2 regions of the Pseudoalteromonas sp. B160 genome follow, and region 1 is predicted to be linked to the other one. Evidence: predicted binding sites of a transcription regulator. Region 1 holds the regulator's gene; the other holds the start of a gene.
What was found. Region 1 encodes FliA, which starts transcription of late flagellar genes. Its sites were predicted from a motif close to CTAAAGNTNNNNNNNNNNNNGCCGATA; they were not measured.

Region 1 (10,666 bases):
CCAAATGCATACAGAATTACCATGATGGGTGTTTCAAGTGGTGAGGGCGAGCTTAAGCACGGTGATGAGTTGGCTATTAATCCTGGCCAAGTATTTGGTCCAATAAAAGGGATTGCTACTAAAGATCCTGCCTTTGGTCTAGACGCTATTTGGATCAAACCAGATCAAAAAGATGAAGCACAATCACTCGGTTATACCGTGGTTGATGCAGCGACTGTGGTAGCAACGCATATTAGTCAGTTACTAACTAACAGCGCGGCCTTGTTACTCGGCCACGAGGAAGTGCAAAATCTATTAGATATGCTGGCAAAAAGTCATCCTCGTTTAGTTGAAGGGCTAGTGCCAGATATTTTACCACTAACAGCAATTGTTAAAGTATTACAAAATTTATTAAATGAAGGCGTTGCTATTCGCGATATGCGTTCAATTGTACAAACCCTTGTTGAGTATGGCCCTCGAAGCCAAGATCCTGATGTATTAACCGCAGCAGTGCGAATTTCACTGCGCAGATTAATTGTTCAAGACGCGGTTGGAATGTCATCAGAAATCCCTGTCATAACCTTGGCGCCTGAGTTGGAACAGATGTTGCATCAGTCACTACAAAATGCAGGCGACGAAGGTGCCGGAATAGAGCCAGGACTTGCAGAGCGACTTCAACAATCATTAAATGAAGCGCATCAAAACCAAGAAATGGCCGGTGAACCTTCGATATTGCTAACGTCAGGAATGTTACGCACTGTGTTATCTCGTTTTGTTAAGTACACCATTCCAGGATTGCGAGTGATGTCTTATCAAGAGGTACCAGACGAAAGACAGATCAAGATTGTCAGCTCAGTAGGCCAATAATCGGATTTTAAAGGGGTTGAACCATGAAAATAAAACGTTTTTTTGCTAAAGATATGCGCACCGCACTGAAAGAAGTTAAAGATGAACTCGGTGTAGATGCTGTAATCATGTCAAATAAAAAATTAGCCAATGGGGTAGAGATTGTTGCCGCCGTTGATTATGAAAAAGCAGCCCCGAAAGCACCGGCACAACCACATGTTGCTAAGGCGCAACCGCAAACGAATGCTAACTTTGTTAAACCTGCGCCACAACGTGCGCAGCATGAGCCGCAAGCTGCGGTAGCTGATAGCTTACAAGCATTATTAGAGCGCCAATCACCGCGTCCACGCTCACCTGAGCTTGCGTCTATGTTTAGCCAGTCAGGGATTGATACATCTACTCAGTATCAACCACAGCAACAACATCAAGCACAGCAAGCTCGCCATGAACCACAAGCGCATAGTGATTTTGCTCGTCGCGATACTGCGCCGCGTCCACAAACGCAAGCACATAGCTTAGGTTTTGATGATGATCTAGAAAGTGGTTTTGATGATTTAGATACTCCGATGCCAACAAAAAGTGCAGCCAAAACAGATGAAATCACCGCTATGCGTGATGAAATGGCTGCGATGCGTCAATTACTTGAGTATCAGGTATCGGGTTTGATGCAACAAGATTTAGCGCGTCGCGATCCTACTCGCGCATGCATGATCGATCGTTTAGTTGGAATGGGTATCGACAGTGAAGTTGCAGAGCAAATGGCCTGCTTTATTCCGGACGATGTGTCACGTCAGCAAGCCTGGCAAGCACTATTGCAAATGGTTGAAAACCAAATGCATACTACAAATAACGAAATCCTTCGCCAAGGCGGGGTATATGCACTTGTTGGTCCTACTGGGGTAGGTAAAACTACAACCGTGGCAAAACTTGCAGCCCTTGGCGCACAAAAATATGGTGCAGATAAAGTTGCGCTAATTACCACTGATACTTACCGTATTGGCGCTTATGAACAGTTAGCTACTTATGGCCGGATCATCGGTTGTGGTGTAAAACAAGTTAAAGATGCCAATGAATTAGCAGAAGTTTTATATCATTTACGAAATAAGCGTCTAGTATTAATAGATACCGCGGGAATGAGCCAACGTGATTTACGTTTAACTGAGCAGCTAAATACATTAATGCGTAATCAACGTGTCGATATTCGCAATTATTTAGTGCTCAGTGCGACCGCACAAATTAATGTTTTACAAGAAACCGTAAGACATTTTAAGAAGGTACAATTAAGTGGCTGTATTTTCACTAAATTAGACGAATCATTAAGTTTAGGTGAGATTATTAGTATAGCGATTCAAAATCGCCTTCCAATAGGGTATCTTACTAACGGTCAGCGCGTTCCAGAGGACATTCGGGTCGCCAATGCAGAGAAATTAGTAAAAAAAGCAGAACAATTGTATTTAAAAAGAACAAAAGCACAACATTCACGACGCCAAGCAGTAGCGTCAAGCACAGTAGGGATGTATGATTAACACAGTATTAGATCAAGCAAGTGGCCTGCGTAAAATGAGTCAAAACAATAATAACGGCGTTAAAGTTATCGCTGTAACAGGTGGTAAAGGTGGCGTAGGGAAAACTAACGTCTCACTTAACACTGCGATTGCGTTGGGTCAGCTCGGAAACCGAGTGTTAGTTCTGGATGCCGATTTGGGTTTAGCAAATTGTGATGTGATGTTAGGGCTTCGGGTTGAACGTAATCTATCTCATGTACTATCAGGTGAATGTGAGCTCGATGAAATTTTAGTTGAAGGGCCTGCAGGAATTAAAATAGTACCAGCGACGTCAGGCTCACAAAGTATGGTGGAACTTTCTCCATCAGAACATGCTGGATTAATTCGTGCTTTTAGTGAGTTGAATACCGAATTTGATATATTAATTGTTGATACTGCTGCTGGTATCTCTGACATGGTATTAAGTTTTTCGCGCGCAGCGCAAGATGTCATGGTAGTAGTATGTGATGAACCGACCTCAATAACCGACGCTTATGCATTAATCAAAGTGTTGAGTCGTGAGCATGGTGTGTATAAGTTTAAAATAGTTGCTAATATGGTGCGCAGTATGCGTGAAGGCCACGAACTATTTGCTAAGCTCTCAAAAGTAACGGATCGCTTTTTGGATGTCTCAATGGAATTGGTTGCAACAGTCCCTTATGATGAAAACATGCGTAAAGCAACTCGTCGTCAAAAAGTAATTGTTGATTTATTTCCAAATTCTCCAGCGGCAATTGCATTTAAAACATTAGCGACAAAAGCAGTTAAATGGCCTATACCTAATCAACCATCTGGCCATTTAGAATTTTTCATAGAAAAATTAGTAAACGGCTAACTATGACGGCATCGGTGAATAAAGCGATGGGATATCAATCGACACAAAATTTAAATGTGATTGTTGAGCGACATGCTTCTTTAGTTAAAAAAGTGGCTTGTCATTTGATCGCTCGTTTACCCGCGAGTGTGCAACTCGATGATTTGATTCAATCGGGGATGATAGGGTTAATTGAAGCATCAAAAAACTTTGATGCGACTAAAGGTGCAAGCTTTGAAACCTTTGCAGGCATTCGTATTCGTGGTGCGATGCTGGATGAAATGCGCCGAGGTGATTGGGCTCCTCGCTCAGTGCACCGTAATAGCCGCAGAGTTGCTGAAGCGATTAGTGAGCTAGAAAGCAGCCTGAATCGAGAACCTAAAGATAGTGAAGTTGCTGAAAAACTTGATATTACGCTAGATGAGTACCATCATATTCTTAGTGATGTAAATTCAAGTAAGGTTTTAGGTATAGAAGACTTGGGAATTGATGAAGATGTTATCACACCAGTGGGACATGATTTAGCACTAGACAAGCCCTTTAATAACGTTAAAAATGAACGTTTTAATCAATCATTATTAACAGCTATACAATCTTTACCTGAACGAGATGGGTTAGTATTGTCGCTTTATTATAATGATGAAATGAATTTAAAAGAGATTGGACATATACTCGATGTAAGCGAATCGCGTGTGAGTCAGATACATGGTCAGGCGATGATTAAGCTCAAAGCAAAAATCAATGACTGGATTAACTAGTAGTAAGTAAATATAGGTTCAGACCTCACCGGAGGATGTTTTGGATAAAAACATGAAAATTCTTGTTGTTGATGATTTTTCGACGATGAGACGTATTATCAAAAATCTGTTAAGAGATTTGGGTTTTACAAATGTACAAGAAGCTGATGATGGCTCAACAGCTTTACCGATGTTGCAGAATCAAGAATTTGATTTTGTAGTAACAGATTGGAACATGCCTGGCATGCAAGGAATTGACCTCTTGCGCGCTATCAGGGCCGATGACAGCCTGAAACACATCCCTGTTTTAATGGTAACAGCAGAAGCTAAAAAAGAACAAATTGTTGCTGCTGCACAAGCTGGTGTTAACGGCTATATCGTTAAACCATTTACAGCCGCAACACTGAAAACCAAATTGGAAAAAGTGTTTGAGCGTTTAGGTTAAATAAATAGGAGAGGCTTATGTCAGCACCAGCTGCGCCTCAGATCAGTTTAGAACAAGCCCGGCAGCTTGTGGTTTACCTTGAAAATGGTGAACAAGATAAAGCTGATCAGTTAATTATTGATGCGGCGTCAAAAGAGCAATCAGAATTATTTGCCGAAGTAGGCAAACTTACGCGTCAGCTTCATGATGCGTTGAAAAATTTTGAGCTTGATACACGTTTAGCTGATTTGACCAAAGACGCACTCCCCGATGCTAAGCAGCGTCTAAACTATGTTATGGAAATGACAGAGAACGCTGCTAATAAAACCATGGATGCTGTAGAAGCAAGTTTACCAATTGCCCAACAGCTTGCAGATGATATTTCAGACATTAAACCCACTTGGGATCGTTTAATGAATCGTGAAATTGAGCTAGGTGAGTTTAAAACATTATGCCACAGCTTAGATAAGTTCATGAATAGCTCGCAAACTAAAACGGATGAGTTGCAAGGACTCATGACCAATGTCTTGATGGCACAAGATTTTCAAGATTTAACAGGTCAAGTGATCCGTCGAGTGATAGAGCTTGTTAGAGAAGTAGAAGACAGCTTGATCCACTTGTTGACAGCATTTGGTAGCCAAGATGATAGCGAAACAAAAACAATAGCACCAGTCATTGAAAAACCGCCTGCTGAAAATACACTTGCAGGCCCTGAAGGAGCCAATTATTGATAAAGAATCTCGTGATGATGTTGTCTCAGGACAAGATGATGTTGATGATTTATTATCAAGCTTGGGCTTCTAAGAGGAGAGAACTGCATGAGCTTTGAAGTCGATGAAGATATTTTACAAGATTTTCTAGTAGAGGCTGGAGAAATTCTTGAGCTTTTGTCAGAACAGCTGGTGGAGCTTGAAAATAACCCAGATGATACCGAATTACTCAATGCAATTTTCCGTGGTTTTCATACGGTAAAAGGCGGCGCAGGTTTTTTAAGCATGACTGAGCTAGTTGACGCTTGTCACGGTGCAGAAAACGTTTTCGATTTATTGCGTCAAGGTGTTCGTAAGGTTAATTCTGAGCTGATGGACGTGATCTTGCAAGCGCTCGATACTATCAACGAAATGTTTGCGACCATCCAAAGCCGAGAAAAACCAGAACCTGCAAATCCAGAGTTGCTGGCTGTTTTACATAAATTGGGATTGCCGCCAACTGCTGAAGAACTAACTGGCGCTGCTGAGCCTGCAGACGATACTCCTGTTGTTGATGCTGATGCTATTTTAGATGATTCTGATGATCCATTTGCATTTGACTTGTTATTTGATGGTCAAGTTGATAGCGATAAAAAAGATGTTCAAATCGATGATATATCAGAAGATGAATTTGAAAGTTTGCTAGATGAGCTGCATGGAAAAGGACAAAGTCCTGTAACTCCAGCAGTAACAGTTAGCAATGAGTCATCAAATAGTGATATTACTGATGACGAATTCGATAATTTATTAGATGAATTACATGGTGTTGGTAGCTTTGGTTTGGTCAGTAATAAAGATGCTGCAAGCACCGAAAATACTGCGCCTAAACCGCCCCAAGCGTCATCAGAGCCAACTAAAAGTAATAGTCCAGACGAGATCAGCGATGATGAGTTTGAAGCATTATTAGATGAATTGCACGGCAAAGGGAGTGCACCACAAGCAGTTGCAGATACTGAGCCAACACCCGCTCAAAAACCAGCCCCTCCCCCAGCACCTGTTGCCGCAGCTAAACCTGCGCCTAAACCAGCAGTGTCTGAGCCTGCGAAAGCGGCTGAAAAGCCAGCTCCAGCGACAGCTGTTGCGAAAAAATCAGTTCCACCACAAGCTGATACCACTGTGCGCGTTGATACAAAACGCCTTGATCAAATAATGAATATGGTCGGTGAACTTGTGCTAGTGCGCAATCGCCTAGTCAGTTTAGCAACCAATACTGAAAGTGAAGCGATGGGTAAAGCCATTTCAAACCTTGATGTAGTAACTGCGGACTTGCAAGGTGCGGTGATGAAAACGCGGATGCAACCGATCAAGAAAGTGTTCGGTCGTTTCCCTCGCGTAGTACGTGATTTAGCCCGCAGTTTGAAAAAAGATATCAATTTATTGCTCGTGGGTGAAGAAACTGATTTAGATAAAAACTTAGTTGAGGCACTGGCAGATCCTTTAGTCCACTTGGTGCGTAACTCTGTAGACCACGGTATTGAAATGCCTGATGTGCGTGAAGCGGCAGGTAAAGCAAGGACTGGGACTGTAACTTTATCAGCATCGCAAGAAGGTGATCATATTTTGCTTACCATCCGAGATGATGGTGCTGGTATGGATCCCGAAAAGCTGAAAAAAATAGCAATTAATAAAGGGGTGCTTGATCACGAGCAAGCTGCTCGATTATCTGATACAGAAGCCTATAACCTTATTTTTGCACCAGGCTTTTCCACCAAAGAACAGATCTCTGATATTTCGGGTCGTGGTGTGGGTATGGATGTGGTGAAAACCAAAATTACCCAACTAAATGGTTCTGTGAGTATTCAATCTGAGCTAGGTGTAGGTACAATCCTAGAAATTAAAGTTCCGTTAACGTTGGCTATTTTGCCGACATTGATGGTGGTTGTCGGTGAGCAAACATTTGCATTACCACTGGCTGGTGTTAATGAAATATTCCACCTAGATCTAACTAAAACGAATGTAGTTGATGGCCAATTAACCATTATTGTTCGTAAGAAAGCACGACCGTTGTTTTATTTAGAACATTGGTTAGTCAAAGGTGCTGACAGATCATTACGCAAAGCTCAAGGCCATGTTGTAATTGTACAAATAGGTACGCAACAAGTTGGTTTTGTAGTGGATTCATTGATTGGTCAAGAAGAAGTTGTTATTAAACCGCTTGATGCTTTACTACAAGGAACACCTGGTATGGCAGGTGCAACGATCACGTCTGACGGTGGTATAGCGCTAATCTTAGATGTTCCAAACCTGTTAAAACATTACGCAGGTTAGTCCAATTCTTATCTTATTGTGAGAGCTATATATGGCTCTCACAGATAAAATTTACATAGAGTATGCCAATGGCAGTTAAAGTTTTAGTTGTTGATGATTCAAGTTTCTTTCGCCGCAGGGTGAGCGAAATACTCGAGCAAGATAAGGATATTGAAGTAATTGGTTTTGCGGTAAATGGCAGAGAAGCGGTAGACAAGACAAATCAATTGCGTCCAGATGTAATCACTATGGATGTTGAAATGCCTGTCCTTGATGGTATTAGTGCTGTAAAAGAGATCATGGCAGCAAATCCAACCCCAATTCTGATGTTCTCTTCCTTGACCCGTGATGGCGCAACAGCAACCTTAGACGCACTTGATGCGGGTGCTTTAGATTTTTTACCGAAAAAATTTGAAGACATTGCTCGTAATAATGAAGATGCGATTAAGTTATTACAAAATAAAGTAAAAGAAATTGGACGCAAGCGTCTATCACGCTTCAGTAGGCCGACACCGACATCAATACCTTCCGTTTCTGCACAGGTACAACAAGTCGACCTGCGATAACTCAACCTGATAGAAGTTTTAACCGCAGCACAGCGCCCGCTTCGAACATTGCAGCTAATACACGTGCTTCGGGTAAGAAATATCAAATAGTTGCAATAGGCACCTCCACAGGGGGGCCTGTCGCACTGCAAACTATTTTGACTAAGTTGCCGGCCAATTTCCCACATCCCATTTTGTTAATACAGCATATGCCAGCTGCGTTTACGCCAGCATTTGCCGCTCGTTTAAATGGCTTGTGCAAAATAAAAGTAAAAGAAGCACAACAAGGCGACCGATTAATGCCAGGCGTCGCTTATCTAGCGCCAGGTGGTCAACAGATGCTGGTTGAGGGACGAGGTGGAAATCGCACGTTACGTGTTTTTGAGGACGACAGTGCGCGGATCACTTATAAGCCCAGTGTTGACGTTACTTTTGCTAGTACAGCCAAATCTTTTCAAGGTGATGTGTTAGCTGTGGTACTTACAGGCATGGGCGCTGATGGACGAGATGGTGCAAGAATGCTCAAACAAGCCGGCGCCACTATTTGGGCGCAAGATGAAAAAACCAGTGTGGTATATGGTATGCCACAGGCGGTTGCTAACGCTGGGCTATCGTCGGCAAGTATCGCACTTGAAGAGGTTGCTAATCGGTTAGTTCGAGAAATTGGTTGTGGATAAGTTGTCGTTTTTAGGCCTGTTCGTTGCACTTTTGGCGATTGGCTATGGTTACTCACTAGAGGGTGGGGTTGTAAGTGCTTTATTTAATGGCCCAGCATTAATTATTGTTTTGGGTGGTACGTTAGGTGCTGTAATGCTACAAACACCGGCACATACGTTTAATAAAGTCTTAAGAATAAGTCATTGGGTGTTTTTTCCTCCAAGTCATGATATCGACAGAGCAATTGAGCAAGTTAAAAGTTGGTCACAAAAAGCTCGCCAAGAAGGGTATTTAGCGCTTGAAGAAGTAGCATTAACACATCCAGACCCGTACGTTGCCAAAGGCCTGAGTTTATTGATTGATGGTAACAGCGAGCAAAAACTTAGAGATGCGTTAGAAATTGATTTATTGTTAGAAAGGGAACGTTTACTTGAAGCCAGCCGGGTGTACGAGGCGTTGGGCGGTTACAGTCCTACTATCGGTATATTAGGTGCAGTGCTTGGTCTGATCCAAGCAATGTCATTTATCACTGAGCCTGAAAAGTTAGGTGCGGGGGTTGCGACGGCTTTTATCGCGACCATCTATGGGGTTGGTTTAGCAAATTTACTGTTTTTACCCATGGCTAATAAGCTAAAACAACAAGTAGAACAAAAGATGCTGTTTCATGAGTTATTAGCTGAAGGAATTATTGCAATGAGCCAAGGTGATAGCCCTGTCAATATTGAGCTGAAACTTGAAGCGTATCGTGTAGAGCGTCCAAGTCAGCTGCAAGAATAATTATTATGATGCGCCGTCGACTTCGTCACTCATCGACCAAAAGTCAGCATACAGAACGTTGGCTAGTGTCGTACGCCGATTACATGACTATTATGTTTGCATTCTTTGTAGTGATGTATGCGATTGCGATTAATAAAGAAGAAAGCTTCCAAATTTTATCTGATTCGCTGGAGCAGGTTTTTGACAAGTCAGCTCGTCAGTATAGCCAAGAAGGCCAAGGTGTGACCGGTACTGGTTTATTAACCGACAGAGTAAGCCCAGAAAAAGAACTGTTGTTTGGTGAGAGTATTCAAAAGCAAGAAGTTGGCCCGCAGTTACTTGATGGCCAAAGCGACACCAGTAACATAAAACAAAAACACTTAGGTAAACCGCTAGATAGTTTATTAACTAAATTACAATCAGCTTTGATCGATGAAATACGCGATGGCGAAGCAAGTTTAGAGTTACACCAAGACTGGTTGATTATTGAGTTAAGCTCAGGAATGTTATTTTCCAGTGGCAGTGCTGTGGCGCATCAACGCGCGAAAGCAGTAATAAAATTAGTGAACGATATTATTGCTCCTGTAGATAACTACGTCAGAGTACGTGGTTATACCGATAATGAAACTATTCATAATGAAATGTTTCGTTCTAATTGGGAGCTATCTGTTGCAAGAGCGACCTCTATTTTAGTCGAACTTGATGCATTGGGTATCAACCCTGCGCGAATGGCCATCGAAGGTTACGGTCAGTATTCTCCTTTTTCTGATAATGATACAGAGCAAGGGCGCGCTGAAAATCGTAAAGTAGTCGTTGCATTATCAAAATATGGTTTACCACCCAAGCCCATTGTATCAATCGAGCAATCAGCAATAGAAACTGAAGCTGAGCAGCCAATTGAGTTGCCAAGTGATGATAACACTATTAAAGTGATCCAACTCCCACACGGTGGTATACGAATTACAACGCGCAACGAACAAAAATAAGGTGTGATGTGAAAATTTGGACGGTAGCAAATCAAAAAGGCGGAGTAGGGAAAACGACCACGGCTGTGAGTTTAGCTGGTATATTAGCGCTGCAAGGAAAGCGGGTATTACTGATTGATACCGATCCTCATGCATCTTTAACGTATTACTTTGGCATTGATTCAGAAGATTTAGAAGTTAGTGTGTATGATATATTTGCCCGTGGTAACACCATGGCAAGTGAAGAAATATTGCAAGCTTTGTGTCCATCGAACATAGACAACTTAGATATTCTTCCTGCAACTATGGCTATAGCGACACTCGATCGTAGTATGGGTAATAAGACCGGAATGGGGCTTATCTTAAAAAAAGCCTTAGCAAAAATTAGTGAGCATTATGATTA
Region 2 (10,666 bases), 2.5 Mb from region 1:
TTCGTGACTCATATTCGCCATAAATGACTGTTTGGCTTGAGCTGCATCTTCGGCGGCTATTTTCGCCAACTTTAATTTATCTTCGTATTCACGACGTTCACTAATATCGATAATAACGCCGTCGATCCAAATCGCTTCACCTTGCTTGTTGAACTCAAAGCTACCTTTCTCAAGCACCCAAATTAGCTTGCCACTTCGATGACGTAGTCGGTATTCAATTGAGTATTGCGATTTAGCAGCGATCGCTTGCTCGACCGATTTATTGATGCGTTTGTTATCATCTTTAAAAATCAAATCACTAAACTGAATATGCTGATTGATAAATTCCGATGGGACATAGCCAGTTACTTCATTAATGCTAGGGCTAATAAAAATCATGCTCCAGCTTTTATCCAACTGGCAGCGAAATACCACGCCAGGCATATTATTCATCAGCGAGCGGTATTGTTGTTCTTTCGCTATGAGGTTTTGTTGTAGTTTGCGTTGCTCAGTCAAGTCAGTAATAAAGCCAACAAATATTGACTCTTGTCCTGGCTGGTTTGCTTCACCAATACCTAAGCGAATAGGAAATAGGTGACCTTGTTTATGTTTAGCAAGAACATCACGATTGACGCCAATGACTTTACCTAAATCGATGTGATGTGCCTTTAATAGATATTCATCATGCTCGGCTGCGATATCATCTGCCATCAGCATTTTTATGTTTTTACCCTTTACATCAGTGCTATGCCAGCCGAAAATATTCTCTGCAACGTTATTAAAGCTTAAGATAATACCGCGATTGTTAATTGTTACTATGCCATCTATAGCGGTCGATAAAATAGCCTCTAAGCGAGATTCATTCCCTGTTTTTTCTTCAAGTAACATGCGATAGCGTACCATACCGTTAATGATAGCAACTATCGCGGTTAGAATAATGGTGGCGAACACTACGCTAATAGCAACAAATGTAAGTTCTGAGCTGGCGCTGTCATTACCAATTAATGGCGAGGTTGCAACAAACCGTGTTGCCGCCATTCCCATGTAATGCATACCTGCAACAGCAAAACCCAAAATGATTGCGCTGATCAACCGCGTCTGCAAAGAATTTAGTGTTGGGAGGTGCTTTTTAATATTAAAGCGAGCATATAAAGATATAAACGCCAGTACAACGGCAACGATAATTGACAACCCAAACATCAATGGATCGTAGCGTAGCAGCGGGCTCAATTCCATTGCTGCCATACCACTGTAATGCATAGTGCCGATACCTGCGCCGAGTAGTACCGAGGGCAGTATTAAACTGAAAATAGTGGCGTTATTTTTTACTAATAATGACACGCCAGTTAGGCAGGCTAAAAATGCTGGAATGAAAGATAAAAAGGTGAGTGTTGGGTCGTAGCTGATATTTGTACACAGTGAAAATGCCAACATACCAATAAAATGCATACTCCAAATACCGCCAGAAAGTACCAAGGAAGCCGTTGAGTTGGCTAATTTTTGATAACTTTTGAAGCGTGTTTCTTTGGCCAGATCGATCATGTAAGTTGCAAAAAATGCAGAGAAAATAGCCGTTAAAACAGACAGAGCGACTAAAAATGGGTCATAAACACCATTAATAAGAAGGCTCGGATCGTGATCGGTAATAAAAAAAGCGGTAAGCATAACGGCTCAATACACTGTTATTTCAGTAATAACTAATATCACCTGAAATATATGTTAAGACAATTAATTAATTTTGCGCAAATGCCTGTTATTTGTTTACATATTTAGCTGCAAAATTTAACAAAATCAAAAACTTTTTAAAATCAATTCGCTAAGTTTCATTGTGCGTAATGATAGCATCATTTATAACCAGTTTTATAGCAGGTATTTAGCTGAACTATTTATTTTCGCAGATAAAGTAATCGGTAATTATCGGGTCATACGTTTGACAAATACGACTACGAATAGTGCCAGAGAGAAACTCCCGCAAAACGCTTCAACTGCAGCAACGAATCGGGAGAAACCAACCGGAGTAATATCGCCATATCCTAAGGTTGTAAAAGTAACCACGCTAAAATAAAAGCTATTAAGTAGGGCTAATAAATTATCACTTAATGTTGCCGCCGGATTGAACTGCATAATACGACCAGCATCCATCACCCCAAAAATAAAATAACACAGGGCGCAGCAGATGATCAGTGACAAACTAAAACGGATCACATTTTCAGGCTTTTCACCATACCCGCACAACATATCAATACAGCTCGAGGCTAATCGTTTTTTTGAACCCCGTGGATATTGTGCGTGACGCATCCGCAGTTCTTTGTACGTGAAATTACCCGCCAGTTCAAATAAGCCTTGTTGTTCTGATGCTTTACGTAAATTGCGAAATATTTCTTCTGATTGTTCAAATAAGTCAAGGGCTGCGCTTTTATCTGTATGTTTAAGCGCTGCTTTAGCTTGTTTTTCCTGTAATAGTTCAGCGCCTAGCTCAATGTTATCAATACGGGTGTTGTTTAGTTTTATACCCAATAAATTTGTATCTTGTAGGTTGCAGTAATGCAGGCTTGCTTCGTGCAAGTTGGCTTTCATCAGTGAACTGTGGGCTATTTTATTATTAAACAGGTGAGCGTTGGTGAGCGTTGCACGATAAAAATTACTGTAAGATAAATCAAAACCATCCTCATCATCTTGTTTTATCAAATTAAGCCCATTGAGGTTAGCGCGTTTTAATTGCAATCCCTGTAATAATCCTCCCTTTTTTGCATAGCGCTCTAATTTTTGGGTCAGATCTAAGCCTGACTTATCAAATTTGGCATCATGCCAAAAACAAAAACCTGAGCCCATGTCTGTTTCTTGACAATGATGGCCATCGGGAGAGGTATAACGACAACAAGGCTTATCAGGCATGTTTGATATCGCTTTATTTAATTCTACTTAGTTATAGATTAGCAGTTATTTTGCAAGGTATTATAGTGACCTGTTAATTAGTTCAATGACTGTCGGTCAATTACAAGAGTTAGGTTTGTTTGAATATACATTAAAACGTAGTCGCCGCCGCAAAACTGTCGCTATCAAAGTCCAGCAACAAAGTGTCACAGTTTATGCGCCTGTTGGGGTTGCTAAAAAGGAACTTGAAAGCTGGCTGCTAAGTAAAACTGACTGGATCAATGCGCAAATTAATAAGCAAAGTCAAATGCTTGATACTCGCCAATACCCATTACAAGATAATCGCGTACTGGTTTTTTCACAACCTATGATACTGACTTATGGTGTCAGCTCGCGCAGCGCATGGCAGCTAGTAAAAAATCAGCAGGGGAATGTGTTACAGCTAAATCTTTCTGGACGGGTTAAGCATCAGCAGCCAATGTACCAAACCTTGCTCGAAAGTTTTTTACATGAGCAATTAGAAAATTATATTGAAATGCGTGTACATGCTTATTGCCTAAAAATGGCAGAGGCTTTACCTAGCAGTATTCGCATTCATACTTATAAGCGTCGTTGGGGCAGTTGTAATCGACGACGAGAATTGACCTTTAATTTGTTATTAGCCAGTGCGCCGCAGAGTATTATTGATTATGTAATTGTGCATGAACTAGCTCACTTGAAATATTTAAATCACAGTGCCGCATTTTGGCAGCGCGTCAGTGAGTTTTATCCTGATTATAAGCAAGCAACAAAATGGTTAAGGCAACACGGTGCGAGTTTACAATGGGTAGTCGAATGAGTTAGCGAGGATAAAGTTACCGAGGGTAAAGTTAGCGAGGATAAAGTTACCGAGGATAAAGTTACCGAGGATAAAGTTACCGAGGATAAAGCCCCCTGTGTCAGGATAGTTGTCGCCTCTAACTTTTTAATAGAGGCAGATAAAATGAGACGTCGATTTACTCAAGAATTTAAAGTTCAAGCTGTTGAAAAAGCATTATCTCAATGTGATGATGTTCGTCTAGAAGATATTGCTGATGATTTAGGCGTCGGCTATTCAACACTACAACGGTGGATTGCACTTGCTAAAAACCATGAACTTGAAACTAAAAATAACGGTAGTCACATGACAACAGAAAAACGCCCTCATGACTGGAGCTTAGAAGACAGGCTCAACGCCATTATTGAATGTGCGAGTTTAGATGAAACAGCTCTTAATGAATATTGTCGTGCTAAAGGACTTTACCCGCATCATATTCAACAATGGAAGCAAGATTTTGCTAAAGGGCCAGCAACGAAGCCTGTAAAATCAGACAGCAAGCAGCTCAAACAAGAAATTAAGCAGCTTCAAAAAGAGCTTAATCGTAAAGATAAAGCATTAGCAGAAACAGCCGCTTTACTTGTACTCAAAAAAGCAGATGCGCTTTGGGGTTTCAACGAGGACGATTAACCAGCTCAACTGAACGCCATGAATTGATAAAGCTCATTAAAGACGCTCAGAAATCAGGGGCAAGGCAAGCAAAAGCATGTGAGTTACTTGGTTTAACGACAAGAACAATCCAACGCTGGATTGAAGCTGAAGATATGATAGATAAGCGGACAAGTACGATAAAACGACCACCTAATAAGCTAACTGAATTAGAGCAACAGCGTATAATTAAGACGGTTAATTCAATAGAGTACGGGCATTTACCACCCTGCAAGATAGTCCCTAAACTATTGGATAAAGGTGTGTGGATAGCATCAGAAAGTTCGTTTTATCGCGTTATGAAATCACATAACTTACTAACACACAGAGAAAAAGTAAAACCAAATAAAAAGATAAAAAAGCCAAAAGCGCTCAAGGCAACACGTGCAAACGAAATTTATACATGGGATATCACGTATTTGCCGACAGCAGTTAAAGGTCAGTTTTTATACTTATATTTAGTGATGGATATTTATAGTCGAAAAATAGTTGGTTGGCAGGTTCATGACACACAACTAAGCACACTGGCGGCTGATTTAATGGTAGATATTTGCAGGCGAGAGCAGGTAAAACCTGAGCAAGTCACGTTGCACTCAGATAATGGCAGTCCAATGAAAGGAGCAACGTTATTAGCGACATTGCAGGAGTTAGGGATTGTGCCTTCATTTAGCCGACCATCTGTGAGTAACGATAATCCGTATTCTGAGTCATTATTTAAAACATTAAAGTATCGCCCAGAATACCCTGAAAAAGCCTTCGAAGATATCGCGAGCGCAAGGAAATGGGTTAACGGATTTGTAGATTGGTACAACGATGAACATTTACATAGCGGTATTAAGTTTGTCACGCCAAATCAGCGTCATTTAGGTTTAGATAAAGCGATCCTAGCGGAACGTCATCGGGTTAATGAAATAGCGAAATTACAGAATCCAAGTCGTTGGTCAGGAAAGTCTCGAAATTGGACAATGATCAATGAAGTAAATTTGAATCCAGAGAAAAAAGAAGAAGTGCGGGCGGCATAAAATTTAACTTGATGCGACAACTAACTTGAAAAACTCCGAAAGTTACCGAGGATAAAGTTACCGAGGGTAAAGTTAGCGAGGGTAAAGTTAGCGAGGATAAAGTTAGCGAGGATAAAGTTACCGAGGATAAAGTTACCGAGGATAAAGTTAGCGAGGGTAAAGTTAGCGAGGATAAAGTTACCGAGGATAAAGTTACCGAGGATAAAGTTACCGAGGATAAAGTTACCGAGGATAAAGTTAGCGAGAATAAAGTTAGCGAGAATAAAGTTAGCGAGAATAAAGTTAGCGAGAATAAAGTTAGCTAGAATAAAGTTCGAAGAATGAAGTTTTGCTGATAGATAAGAAAAGTGGTGGAGGGAGCTGGATTCGAACCAGCGAAGGCTGAGCCGTCAGATTTACAGTCTGATCCCTTTGGCCGCTCGGGAACCCCTCCACACTAATTTTGTCGCATTTGGCCCACTTAACTTAGCGGTAAGAAAAGTGGTGGAGGGAGCTGGATTCGAACCAGCGAAGGCTGAGCCGTCAGATTTACAGTCTGATCCCTTTGGCCGCTCGGGAACCCCTCCAATGCAACGGCGCTGATAATAGCAAAGTGAGCATTTAAGTAAAGAAAAAGCTAAAGAAATATTAAATAAAGCCGATAAATATCTATTACTAACTGCAATCGGCTAAAGTCTATGCAAATCGATGATTTGTTAATCACAGAGAGTCAACTTAACAATCGTCTTGCCAAAAGTGTCTCAGAACACCGTCGTGGCGAGTTTGCATTATTATTGGCAATGCTTTCTCATGACGTGTTAGATTTTAGTCAATTTCATCTCCCTAAAACCCCATTTGATGCACATGCTTCAACACCAAATGAAGCGCAATTACGTGAACAATTAGGGGCAGGGCCTGAGCAAGCATTGGCTCCAGATGAATTTGATATGCTCATTGGCCAACATAATGCACAGCTATTACAACAAGGCAGCATGGCAGATATTCGTTTACGTTCGTGCCTTGCGCCGGAACCATTAGTGATCAGAGATGATAAAAACCATATTCCACTAATGGTGATTGATAATTGCGAACTAGTCGTGCGAAAGCGTCATTTAGATAAAGAAACACAGCTGGATCATCCGCAAATGGATGCGGCTGCATTTTACGATAGCCTTAATAATGCAGATCTTCATCAACCCTTACACCTTGCCCAAGCGTGATATTAAGCTGTAATAATTATCGGTAAAAATATTTTATTTATTTTAGTGTAAAAAAAGCATCCACAAACTAAATGCAATTGCTATAATGACCCCAAATGGCATTTCCAATTTACTTGGTATTATTGCCATCATCATTAAATCAAGGTAATTAGGAACGTAATGAAGAAAACATTCACGCTGAATCACGAGAAAATCAAATACCCTCGCATGGTAGATGCTGCAAAGCATGAAGTAAAAAAGTATTTGAAAAGAGAGCGTAACAAAACGTTGCCAATTGATGCTGATTACTGGGCATTTGATTGTAAATTTGGTAACACAGCTGAAGATGCCCAAGTGGTGCACGTTGCTGAAATTAGCAACTCAATCAGCGAAATTGAAAAACAAGGCTTAGAGTCGTTTTATGTTGAAATCATTGCTAGAGCTGCACAACGTCAAGTGCAAGACTCTGATGATGAAATTTAAAAGTAATTGATTTAATGAAAGAATGGGCTAAGTAGCCCATTTTTTATGCTTGCAAAAAAGTAAGTCCAGCAGTTTATTTTGCACCTGGTTGGTGCGAAATAGATTTTTTATTTTATTTAAATAATGCAACTAATTGATTTATAAGTTTTTGTAAAGTTGGTTCTGTAATTGCTATTACTTTTAATTATGCAGTTAGGAGCAAACACATGGCAAGAATGAGTTATATCAGTAGCGTCGAACGTTACCAAGAATATCAAACCGTGATCCACGACTTACTTGACTCAGTGCTAGCAAGCTTAGAAGACGGTGTTAAAAAACAACAAGATAATCGTTATTTAATCGCTCAATACCCATTTTTAGAATTACAATACTGTTTAGATAAAAATGGCGTGCAGCTAGGTAACAATGTCTGCTTTAAACGTCAGTATATGAAAACCTTAAATAATCGTGGCGATTCACAGGATTTGAGTGAACGGCCGTATTTTCAAGGTATCCAACAACAGCAACATACTCGTTTTACGCCGCCCTATATTTCGATCGCGACCAATCACTTATGTATTTCAGCAATAAAATCGTTACATGCTTCATATGGCGAAAATCGCTATTTAGTGATTGATGTATGTCTAACGCAATTAATCGAATTTATTATGGGGGATCGTACTCGCGCCACGATGACGCCATTTTTTAAAGCGGGTTATGGCATTATTGTCAGTTGCTTATTTATCTTAGTGTTATTTTTACTTGGTAGGGTGTTTGGTGATATTTATAGCTTACTGTTTGTCCGCTCTATAGAAAATGATCCGCTCGAACCGTTTACGATCATCATTTTTATCACCCTCGCGTTAGCAATATTTGATTTAGGTAAAACGATTCTCGAAGAAGAAATTTTAATGCATAAAGATATCTTTAGGCACAGTTCAACGCGGCGCACTATCACACGGTTTATTTCAACTATTTTAATTGCAGTGTCTATTGAAGCGTTATTAACGATGTTTAAGGCAGCGCTGGGGCAGTCGCAGTATTTATTACCGGCAATTTATATGATGTTGGCGGTTGTAGGGCTATTGATTGCGTTGGCTATTTATGTGTATTTAGGGGCAAAAGCCGAAACCTTATTATTGAGCGCACAACGCAATAAGAAAGGGCATTAATAAAAATGGGGTAGGCGATGAATGCCTACCCCAACTCAACTTAATTTATTCTGCGCGGTCTTGGGCGCGACGAGTTTTAAAATCTGAATCGGCTTGCCATTTTGGCCAATCACCGTTGTTTGCCAATTGTGATGCGATATCAACAATTAACTCGATGTCTTGTTTTACACCACCTAATGACCACTGAGCAGAGTAATCATCAGCTTCTTTATGGTATTTATGAGCAATATAATCTGGATCTGTATCACCTAAACTCATAAACAGTAAACCAGGTACGCCTTGTTTAGCTAGTGAGAAGTGATCTGATCGGAAGAATAGGCCGTTTTGTGGCACGGGATCCATTTTTACATGACGGCCTTGTTTGCTTGCGGCTTTGCTAAGGTAGTCTTCCATTTGTGATAAGCCTTTGCCGTATTGCAGTATGTAATCGGTGCCATCTAGCACATTCATACCATCAATATTTAACAGAGCGACCATCTGCTTGGTAGGGATAAGTTCGCCACTGGCAAATTGCTCTGAGCCAATTAACCCTGTTTCTTCGGCGGTAAAGTTTGCAAAAATAATCGAGCGCTTAAACGGTTTTTGTTTATGCATGTTACTTAATATACGAGCGATTTCAATTGTGGCAGCACTGCCTGAGGCATTATCAACTGCACCATTATAAATTTTTGGCCCGCTATCAGTTTGCTTAGTGCCAAAATGGTCCCAATGTGCGCTGACCACAATATATTCATCAGGCGCTTCACTGCCCGTTAATTGCGCAACAACATTGTGTGATTTAGCGTGTGACACTTCGTTTTTAAATGCAAGGTTTGCTGTTAAATTAAGCGCAGTAGCTTTAAAGTCGTCGTTAAGTGCTTGTTGCTTTAATTGTTGATAGCTCAAGTTTGCTGATTTAAATAGCTGCTCGGTTGCATCGAGTGTTAGCCAACCCATTACCGGTAGTTCTGATGCGTTTAGGTTGTTATCCATCAAGGTATATTTTGTGCCTGTATTTGAGCTTTCAACTACGCCCCAAGGATATGCAGCTGGCGCTGTTTCGTGCACAATAAATACTGCGGCTGCGCCTTGGCGAGCGGCTTCTTCGTATTTGTAAGTCCAGCGACCGTAGTAGGTCATGGCGTTGCCGGTAAATAGCGCATCGTTTTGCGTAGCAAACCCAGGATCATTTACTAACACAACAACCGTTTTACCCGTTACATCAATATTTTTATAATCATTCCAATTATACTCGGGCGCATTAATGCCATAACCAACAAATACTACCTCTGAATTACGAACATCAATAAGTGGCTGTAATTGTTTCGTTCGCGCCGTAAAATCTTTTCCAGCGGTAAAGCTCAAGTCGCCAATTTTTAATTGCATGTTTTGATCAGCGGTTACCATCGCCATTTTTACCGGCTGTAAAAACTTATTATTATATGCGCCAGTTAATCCAAGCGCTTGGTATTGGTCACTTAAGTAACCCACAGTTTTTACTTCACCGCGCGTTAATGGACCGCGTCCTTCAAATTCGTCTGAGGCAAGGGTTTTAATATGTTGTTTAATATTGCTTAAATTTACACTGGTTGTATTGTCAAGCGTTGCCTGTTCTTGAGTAGGCTCTGAACAGCCAGTTAAGCCCAATAATAGAGTTATACTGAGTGATTTAAAAAGAGGAGACATAATTGCAGGTTTTTAAGGATACATACTGTGACTATATGGGGTGTCGGTTTTGCTGTCTAGTTTTTTGCCATGAAGCGCAGATATTTTTATAAAATACAATTAGTTGATTTTGGGTACTATGATTTAGTGATTGAATTAAATTTCGTTGGGTGAAAGGGACTGGCGCAGAAGTTGTGTGGGGAAAAGCTAAAAGCCAGCGAAGAGTGCTGGCCTTTTGCAACAAAATAACACGTTTAAGCGTCAGCTTTCTTTACGCGGATCTTGCTTTTATCAACAGTACTTTGATTCAATGCTTTTATTGCTACAGCAGCTTCTGCATCGTTTGGCATTTCTACAAAGGCAAAGCCTTTCGATTGGCCGGTTTCTTTATCTAGTACTAAATTACAATCGGCTACTTTACCGTGTTCAGTAAAAAGTACGCGGATCTCATGTTCAGTGATAGTACGTGATAAGTTTCTAACTAATAGTTTCATAAAGAACCATGTTTTAAAAATAACAGTGTGGATTGTCTCAAGGAAAAGCCGTTTGACCTAATGATTAATTGCAAACCGCAAAAATAGTTTTAAGCTGATAGCCAAAGAATAAAAAACAATTGAGAATCGCGTAATGAGAGCAGCGACGAATAGCGAAATTAAAACGGCACTGATTGTTTTAGGTGGGCCAAATAACAACGATGGTAGTTTATCAGTAATAGCAAAAAGCCGTTGTCAGCGAGCTTATCAAATATACCAAGCAAACCCCTCTGTTAAGGTATTGTGCACTGGCGGGTTTGGCGCACATTTTAATACCACTAACCACGCCCATGGTGAA

Region 2: the regulator FliA is predicted to act here: its motif matches at 5,996-6,022, upstream of P4S61_RS02780 (VC2046/SO_2500 family protein).

Annotation. Positions count from the first base shown of each region.
Region 1 covers NZ_JARLUX010000001.1:3,092,799-3,103,464, forward strand. Annotated here, with positions in the region: gene flhA (flagellar biosynthesis protein FlhA) at 1-846, shown strand, start outside; gene flhF (flagellar biosynthesis protein FlhF) at 870-2,351, shown strand; gene P4S61_RS14490 (MinD/ParA family ATP-binding protein) at 2,344-3,204, shown strand; gene P4S61_RS14495 (RNA polymerase sigma factor FliA) at 3,231-3,941, shown strand; gene cheY (chemotaxis response regulator CheY) at 3,982-4,365, shown strand; partial or broken gene P4S61_RS14505 (protein phosphatase CheZ) at 4,383-5,148, shown strand; gene P4S61_RS14510 (chemotaxis protein CheA) at 5,163-7,361, shown strand; partial or broken gene P4S61_RS14515 (protein-glutamate methylesterase/protein-glutamine glutaminase) at 7,430-8,562, shown strand; gene P4S61_RS14520 (flagellar motor protein) at 8,555-9,319, shown strand; gene P4S61_RS14525 (flagellar motor protein MotB) at 9,325-10,284, shown strand; gene P4S61_RS14530 (ParA family protein) at 10,293-10,666, shown strand, end outside.
Region 2 covers NZ_JARLUX010000001.1:580,532-591,197, reverse strand. Annotated here, with positions in the region: gene P4S61_RS02810 (MHYT domain-containing protein) at 1-1,644, opposite strand, end outside; gene P4S61_RS02805 (ion channel) at 1,894-2,874, opposite strand; gene P4S61_RS02800 (M48 family metallopeptidase) at 2,960-3,691, shown strand; one part of gene P4S61_RS02795 (IS3 family transposase) at 3,836-4,313, shown strand; one part of gene P4S61_RS02795 (IS3 family transposase) at 4,313-5,379, shown strand; tRNA gene P4S61_RS02790 (tRNA-Tyr) at 5,728-5,812, opposite strand; tRNA gene P4S61_RS02785 (tRNA-Tyr) at 5,861-5,945, opposite strand; gene P4S61_RS02780 (VC2046/SO_2500 family protein) at 6,057-6,578, shown strand; gene P4S61_RS02775 (DUF6172 family protein) at 6,738-7,040, shown strand; gene P4S61_RS02770 (general glycosylation pathway protein) at 7,247-8,191, shown strand; gene P4S61_RS02765 (M28 family metallopeptidase) at 8,237-9,856, opposite strand; gene P4S61_RS02760 (RNA recognition motif domain-containing protein) at 10,090-10,329, opposite strand; gene P4S61_RS02755 (YdcF family protein) at 10,463-10,666, shown strand, end outside.